Regions from separate parts of the Massilimicrobiota sp. SW1139 genome, predicted to be linked through region 1. Evidence: a T-box and tRNA genes for the amino acid it is inferred to sense, from the RefSeq annotation. Region 1 holds a T-box; the other holds one or more tRNA genes.
What was found. The T-box of region 1 lies ahead of trpS (tryptophan--tRNA ligase). A T-box ahead of a tRNA ligase gene usually reads a tRNA of that ligase, here a tRNA-Trp.

Region 1 (4,442 bases):
AGAAATTAAAGAAGATCATAATACTTTATCTAAACGTGTTTATTACCATTCACTTTATATGGATAAGGTTGTTGAATATGCAAAACTGTTGGAAGATAAACAGGATTATGAGAAGATGGAAACAATAGCTAAATGTGCTATTGAGATTGATAATTTAGAAGAGTCTATTTATGAAATCTGGATTCGTTCTTTATATTTTCAACAGCAGTATAAAAAAGCAAAAGAGATATATAAAGCAACAACTGATTTATTGTATCAGACTTTGGGTGTTAAGCCATCTGAATCAATGCTGAAATTATATGAGATGATTAAAAAAGAAAGTCATGATGAAGATTTAGATATTATGGAAATTCAACAGGAACTTTCACGTGATGAAGCTTATGGTGCTTTTCTTTGTGAATATGGAACATTTAGAGAAATATATACTATGCAATCAAGAATGATGGGAAGATTGGGAATTTGTTCTCAGTTATGTTTAATCACAATTCTTGATCATTCACAGATTGAGGATCAACATTCCCAAAAAGCCATTGAAAGAATGATGACGAAAGTACAGGATGCTTTACTCAGTGGACTTCGTATTGGTGATGTTGTATCCAGGTTAAATGTGAATCAGTTTGTTGTTCTTTTGCCTGCATGTCATAATGACGATGCCAAAAGTGTTATGAATAGAGTTTTACGTAAAATAAAATATTCATTGAATCATACAACATTAACGATTGATTTCATGGTTGGAGAAATCATGCCAAAGCAATAAAGCGTGACAAATAAATGAAACAACATATATTGACATACCCATTTTAGACTTACTGCAACAGTGAGTCTTTTTCTTTTTATGATGATTATAGAATGGTCTTTTTAGGTATAATAAACATATGATACATTACAGGGGGGTTGAATATTTTGTTAGTGAATTTTGTTTATGATGATGAAGAATTATTAGAACCATATGAGTGGCAGGATGATGATTCTTATGAAGAAATAGAAAATGCGCCTCTTTATCATGTTTCAACAAAACAGTTACATGATTTTTTATATGCGAAATTTTATCAATTCAGTGGAACAGATGGTATTTTTATTGTTGGTGATGGTCATTATTGCTTTGTTGTGGATATTAAAAATCATACAATTGTACGTAGAGGAACTTTTTCATGGCAACAAAGACAACAGATTAATGACATATTAAAACAAGAACCGATAACTTTTTTTCAATATCAGATCAAAGATGAAGCTTATGATAAAGAATTTGGTTTGACAAGAAATGAGCGTTTAAAGAAAATGTGTCTAGAAGAAGTTATTGATGAGATTTTTGTGGTCCGTTATGATGTCTTTTTAGAAATATGCCAACAATTTCATATTGAGGGAGAAAATCCCAGTGAAAAATATTTGGCTTTAAAACATAAGATTGAAAAAGGATATACATCCTTGCATGAATTATTGTATAAAGAATTGGTTCAAAAAGGTTAAAAAGCAAACTTCATATCCATAAGAAGTTTGCTTTCTGTTTTATTTCTTTTTAATTGTAATTCCAATTTTTCTTTCCACTTTGGCTAGTTTTTTTCTTGCAATGATGCGTGCTTTCTTGGCACCTTCTTCTAAAATATCATCTAAATAAGAACCACTCATAATTTCATGATAACGATTTTGTATCTTCTCAAGTTCTTCTCCTAAAACTTCAGCTAAATCATTTTTAAATTCTCCATATCCTTTACCATCATATTGTTTTTCAAGATCTTCAATAGGACGATTTGCTAATATTGAATAAATTTCCAATAAGTTAGAAATACCTGGTTTATTTTCAGGATCATAATGAATATGACCATCGCTATCTGTCACGGCAGATTTGATTTTCTTTTTAGAAATATTGATATCGTCTAAGATATAAATGGTTCCTTTTCCTAGTTCATCAGATTTGGACATCTTCTTTGTAGGATTTTGTAAATCCATTATACGTCCACCTACTTTAGTCACTAATGGTTCTGGAATTTTGAAAGTTTCGCTATAACGTGAATTAAATCTTTCAGCAATATCACGACATAATTCTACGTGTTGTTTCTGATCTTCACCAACCGGTACAAAATCAGGATCATACATTAAAATATCAGCATTCATTAATGAAGGATAATTAAATATACCAGCACCAATGACTTCATTTTTGGCTTTCTTATCTTTGTATTGTGTCATACGTGAAAGTTCTCCCATAGACACCATACATCCTAAATACCAACCAAGTTGAGCATGTTCTAAAACATCTGACTGTAAAAATAAAGTCACTTTTTCAGGATCTAATCCAGCAGCAATATACAATGCAATTAAATCTTTTGTGTTTTTACGTAAATCAGCAGGCTTTTGATAAATAGTCATAGAATGAAGATTAGCAATAAAAATAAACATTTCATATTCATCCTGATAAGAAACAAAAGGTTTGATAGCTCCAATATAATTACCTAAAGTCACACGACCAGTTGGTTTGATTCCACTTAACATTCTTTTCATCATAACGACCTCCTTTAAAATAAAAAAACGTCCTTAAAAAAGGACGTATAAATACGCGGTACCACCTTTATTCATATCATTGATATGCACTCTTGTCTTAACGCGACTCACGAAAAATGACTCATGCCATTTTTAGCTCCAGAATCCCAATTCATTATCGTTCATGGCTTGTTTGCATCACCCACAAGCTTTCTTAACATGAATAGATAACTACTCCATTCTTTCATTGCTGTAAAGTCATTATAGAACGACAAAGATGTAAAATCAATAGAATCATAAAAAATAATTTCATAATTGTTGAAAATGATGTATAATGAGTAAACAAGAGGAGATGATGTAATGATTAGAATTTATACAGCACCAAGTTGTGCTTCATGTAGAAAAGTCAAAGCATGGCTGAAAGAACATCAGATTCCTTATGTTGAAAAAAATATTTTTTCTACATTATTACGTGAAACTGAGTTAAAAGAACTTTTAGAAAGAAGTGAAAATGGAACAGATGATATTATTTCTAAAAGGTCAAAGATTATTAAAGAAAATAAAATAGATTTAGATGATATGTCTATTAATGAATTAATTCATTTTATTCAGGAAAATCCATCTATTTTAAAAAGACCTATTATTATTGATGAAAGACGTTTTCAGGTCGGTTATAATGCTGAAGAAATTCGTGCTTTTATTCCTCGTGAATTGCGTCGTTTACAAGAATGTAATAATAGTGATTTCTGTCCACAATTTACTGATATTAAGGAACAATATTATCAGGATCACAAATGTGATGATGGTTGTGAATAAAAGATAATGAGTCGTTTCTATACTGAGATAGAGGCGATTTTTATTTTGTGAGAGAATGTTTTATAGTTGTGAAGAAAGTGATATAATATCATAGAGAAATGAGAAACAATGGAGGAAAAAATGATGATAAAAGGGGAACTTGAGAAAAAAATGAAAAAGATGATCATAATTTCTTCTGTTATTGTAGTGCTGCTTTTGACTATGAGTATTTTTTTGCGTATTTATTTAAATCATATTGTCAGAAATAATATGATTGACCAGGTTGATAATACTGTTGATAAATACATTCATATAATACAAAAACAAATAGATAATGATTTTCAATTTTTAGATTCTTTTGCTAGTGTTTTACAGATGGAAAATATAACAAACAATCAAGAATTTCCACAGGTTTTAGAAGAAACTAATGAACAAAATGATTTTATAACGATGATGTATTTTGATTTGGATGAAAGGGGAGTTGTTGCCAATTTAAATCAAGAGGTATTGGTCAATAAGCCTTTGACAGATTTTCAAGAAGAAATTCAAAGTGTTGTTTATGATACTTTGGCTAATCAACGTACTGTATCTGATATTTTTCAAAGTCAATTAACTCATGAAATGATTTATGCTTATGGAATCCCAGTTTATCAAAACAAACAGATTGTGGGAGCTTTAATCGCCACACAAACAGTAGAATTGCTGATGGATGCTGGGCAAGGAAGTGGTATTTTAGGTGGAGATACGTATGCTTATCTTGTTGATGAATCTGGTCAAGTTTTAGTCAACTCTCAATATGATATTTTTCATCAGACTTCAATATTTCAACAACCTTTTTTGCAAAAACAAGATTATCAGCAAATGAAAGAACATTTAAAAGATCATCAAGATATAACATTTTCATTTGAATATGAAAATGCACAATATCATGCTCTATTAAAACCCATTGGATTAAAAGATTGGAACCTTTTATGTGTTAATATGTTGGAAGATTCTCACTTGTTTGCTGATAGGAATATGAGAATGGTAGGTTTGATATTTTTAAGTATCATATTGTTAGTTATAGGATTATTGATTTATGGATATCATATTATTTTAAAAAACAATCGTGAGTTACAGAAAGTTGCTTATTTTGATCATTTAACAGGAACGTATAATTTTTCTTATTTTAT
Region 2 (4,442 bases), on a different contig from region 1:
AGGATATTGATGGAAAATAATTTCTTTGACATAACTGAGTCCTAATAAATCATTGGGTGTTTTAATTTCTTTATTCATAATGTATTGAAGTGCCTGATTGCAGGCATCAGCATAGCGTAATCCTTTTTTCATAGCTTTTTGAACATATTCATTATAGATATCTTGATGCTGAAAAATGGCTTGAGCAATATCAACAAAAGTTGAAATACGGCCATCTTCACTACCAAAACATATATCAGTGACTCCTATAGTTGCTAATAAATCTATAGCTCCTTTTGCGAAATAGTCTGCACTCTGGCAAGTATAAACAAAAGGTAATTCAATCACTAAATCTACACCAAATTCGATTGCTAACTGACTGCGTTTCCATTTATCAATAATAGCTGGTTCACCTCTTTGTACAAATGATGATGACATAATCGCAATTGTATAATCAAATTGTGCCAGAGACTTTGCTTTTTGGATATGATAAATGTGTCCATTATGAAAAGGATTATATTCAACAATTAATCCTAATATTCTCATGGCTTTCACCTCCAAGGGATAGTTTAACATAGTTTAGGAAATAAACATAGTTTTACTTGAAAAGAGTGGAAATATTCAATGAAATATTTAAATTTAGATTGACATATTTCTTACTTTTATATATAATGGGCTATGCGATGTAAAGGGTGATTTTTTTGAAATGGAATTTACAATGGATTATTAAACAAAAAGATGGTTGTTTTCATTTTGATGAAAAATTAAGTTTTCCATCAGAAATGTTCCATAATTTATCCCAAATTAATGGTTTAAAGGATGTTCATGTTCAAGGACAGGGACGTTTAGACACAAAAAATCATCAATTATACGTTGATTTCCAAATAGATGGAGAATTGATTTTACCATGTGCCATATCATTGGAAGATGTGGATTATCCTTTCCATATTGAATCAAATGTTATTTTTGCTTTTTATAAACCACAAGATGATGAAGAGGTTATAGAAGTTAAGAAAAACATTGTTGATTTAACACCTGTCATTTTCCAGGAGATTATGCTGGAAGTTCCAATGAGAGTTGTTAAGGAAGGTGCTTCTTTAAAGACTCAAGGTCATGGCTGGAAAGTATTAAGTGAAGAGGATGAAAAACATGATGAGGATTATATTGATCCTCGTTTAGCGAAGCTTAAAGATTATTTTAAGGATAAGGAATAAGGAGGTGTACCTATGGCAGTACCACAAAGAAGAGTTTCAAAAACAAGAAGAAACAAAAGAAGAACACATGACAAGTTAACAGTACCAAGTGTCGTTGTTTGCCCAGAATGTGGAGAATATAAATTATCTCATAGAGTATGCAAACATTGCGGAACTTACAACGGACAAAAAGTGTTATAAAAACTGCCCCTTATTTCAAGGGCTTTTTTTATGAATAAATGAAAATAAGAGAATAGCGATTTAGCTGTTCTCTTATTTTTTGAAAATTATTTTCGTTGATGAATAAAATTTTGAGGTAACAGTTCATAAAAAATAGCTGAATGCATTTCTCCTTGAGGATCTTTCCAATAATTATATTGGATATCATATTTTTGAAAACCTATTTTTTCATAAACATGTTGCGCACGAAGATTATTCAAATCTGTACTTAAAACTATTTTGGGTACACCTTTTTGAAAGAGTTCATGAATGAATAATGTGAGTATGGTATGACCTAAACCTTGATTTTGCATATTTATTTCACATATTTTAATGCCAATTTCAACTGCGTCATGACAAGGAAAAAAGCACATCTCCCCAATGTGGCAATCTTTATATTCGATAATAAGACGATGCTTATGATTTTTGATTTCTTCTTGGAGCTGATGCTTAACTTTTTGTACGGTTGTATTGATACCTTTTGGAAATCCAGCATGAGCCATTATTTTTCTGTCATTCCACCATTTTGTAAGAATGGTTGCATCATTTTCTTTTGCATCACGAATGAGTATATTTTTATAAAGAATTTTCATTATTATCTTTTTCTTCTACGATTTTTTCTTGTCGCTTGAAATCCTTCTTCTCTTTCTCTATAATTTAAAAAACTTCCTAGATCATAAACAACATAATCTTTCTTTAATAGTTTTTTACAGGCTTTTTCACTGAGTGCCTTGTTAATGGCATATAAATAATATTTCATGTTTTTATTAGGATATGATTCTTCAAATCTATCTAATAAACGAAAAGGAAAACATTCTGCATCAGCAATATGTAATTCATCATAGTCTTTTAATTCATCTAAACATATAATTGTGATTTTATCAGGATTTTTTTCATATTGACGAAATCCTTCATTAATATCTATTTTCTTAATTTCTACTTTTTTTCCAAAACCAAACATTTTATTTCCTCCAATACTTATCTATAATATCACTATTTCTTTATTTTTTCTATTGCTTTTCTATATTTTATATGTTATTATTACAAAGCAAAATCAATTGGCCTGTTGGAGAAACGGTTAACTCACATGCCTTTCACGCATGCATTCACGGGTTCGAATCCCGTACAGGTCACCATATAGGGGCGTGGTTCAATGGTAGAGCATCGGTCTCCAAAACCGTGGACGCGGGTTCGATTCCTGCCGCCCCTGCCATCAGTAAGTTAGAGCGATTGATCGCTCTTTTTTCTTATCCAAATATATTATTTACAACAAAAGTCATCTCATTGAGATAAATAGTAATTGGGTGGCTTTTTGTTCAATGAAATCTATATATGATTAATGTAAAAAAATATTTGATAATTTTGTTATTATTTATAGAGATTTCATGTTTTTTAGATGGCTTGTAATATCATTTCTCAAATAGAAGTATTTACTTTAACAGGAAATAAACGAGAAATTAAAAAGTATGGTATAATATTTTTATAGAATATAGAAATAGTTATTTTCATGAAATAATCAATGTATCATAAACATGAGTTTTATAAACAATAAATTGAAAATAGAAGAGGAAAGTGATGCTTTATGAGTCTGATTTTAGAAAAAATAGCACAAGATTATAAATTGAATGATAATGATTTATATTTAGCTCAATATATTATTGATCATAGTGATGAAGTGATTCATCTGTCTACGCATCAACTTGCTAAAAATACATACACCAGTGCAACAGCTGTTGTAAGATTCGTAAAAAAACTTGGTTTTGTAAGTTATAATGATTTTAAAATTCATATTCATTCTTTTTTAAATCAATATTATTTGAAAGATATGGAAATTTTATCTCATGAAAGCTTATTTTCAATTAAGGAGAAGTTGTCTGAAATTGAAGTAGGTATTATGAATCAGACAAAGCATATGCTTTCAATAGATACTTTAAAAGAAGTCATGTTCCATATTTCGCAGAATCAATATATTGATATTATTGCTAATGACACAAATGCCTGCATTGGTGAATATGCTAGTCATTTATTGTTGAGTACAGGAAAAATAACAACGGTTTACCAAAACAGGGATAAACAGTTATGGCTGAGTTTGAATGTGGATTCTCATCATACAGTCATTATGATAAGTAAAAATGGCAAAAATGAACATCTTTTAAATATTGCTGATATTTTGATCAAAAGAAAAATTCCTTTTATTATCATTACAAGTCATAAAGAAAATCCTCTTTCAAAAAAGCAAGCTATTTTGTTACATGGTATGGTTCATGATGAATTTGAAAGCTTAAAGGATATGGTCTTTTATATTTCTTTAAAGTATATTTTTGATCTGATATACAGTATTATCATTTCAGACAATTTACAACAGGCTAAAGAAGTGGATCAGCTTTATGGGTCGCTATTTGATAAGAAAATGTCATACAATAAATGAAGGGATCATTAGCTACTTTTTGTTACAATGTAACACCTTATAACTGTTTTTAGGATAAATTTTGTAGTAACATTCCATAATCATTTCTGTGTATTGTATAATTATAAAAACAATGTATGATAAATATGTCAACAGTTTTATGAAAAGGAGAGATTATACATGGTTTTAAGAAAGAATTTTTATGGGGTGGGACCTTAGATGCATAGCAGTTTAAATATGTTATTGTGGAAACGTCAAAAGGGTTAAGTATTGCTGATGTAATGATGGTTAAAGCATAGAGTGTATCCTGAGAAACTATTATTTAGATTATGTAGGAATTGAGTTTTATTATCGCTGTAAAGAAGTTATTAAGTCAAATGGAGAAGTATTATGAGAAGAAAAGATAGAGAAATAACAGATTTTAATGAAATCATGAATATTATCAATAAGTGTGATGTGTGTCGTTTGGCATTATTTGATGAAGATTATCCTTATATCGTCCCATTGAATTTTGGTGTAGATAAAGAAGATGATCAATTGTATTTGTATTTTCATTGTGCTAATCAAGGAAAAAAATTAGACTTGATGAAACAAAACAATAAGGCTACTTTTGAAATGGATTGTGAACATAATATTATTCTTTA

Region 2: it has a tRNA-Trp gene. The T-box ahead of trpS (tryptophan--tRNA ligase) is inferred to sense a tRNA for this amino acid. The anticodon was not compared.

What each region holds. Positions count from the first base shown of each region.
Region 1 covers NZ_SJOR01000002.1:86,072-90,513, reverse strand. The annotation lists gene E0K96_RS01770 (AfsR/SARP family transcriptional regulator) at 1-757, shown strand, start outside; gene E0K96_RS01765 (hypothetical protein) at 910-1,467, shown strand; gene trpS (tryptophan--tRNA ligase) at 1,507-2,496, opposite strand; T-box leader at 2,533-2,732, opposite strand; gene spx (transcriptional regulator Spx) at 2,836-3,291, shown strand; gene E0K96_RS01750 (bifunctional diguanylate cyclase/phosphodiesterase) at 3,442-4,442, shown strand, end outside.
Region 2 covers NZ_SJOR01000016.1:14,696-19,137, forward strand. The annotation lists gene E0K96_RS08930 (nucleotidyltransferase) at 1-525, opposite strand, end outside; gene E0K96_RS08935 (YceD family protein) at 672-1,193, shown strand; gene rpmF (50S ribosomal protein L32) at 1,206-1,373, shown strand; gene E0K96_RS08945 (GNAT family N-acetyltransferase) at 1,460-1,984, opposite strand; gene E0K96_RS08950 (hypothetical protein) at 1,987-2,352, opposite strand; tRNA gene E0K96_RS08955 (tRNA-Glu) at 2,452-2,527, shown strand; tRNA gene E0K96_RS08960 (tRNA-Trp) at 2,531-2,604, shown strand; gene E0K96_RS08965 (MurR/RpiR family transcriptional regulator) at 2,974-3,819, shown strand; gene E0K96_RS08970 (pyridoxamine 5'-phosphate oxidase family protein) at 4,189-4,442, shown strand, end outside.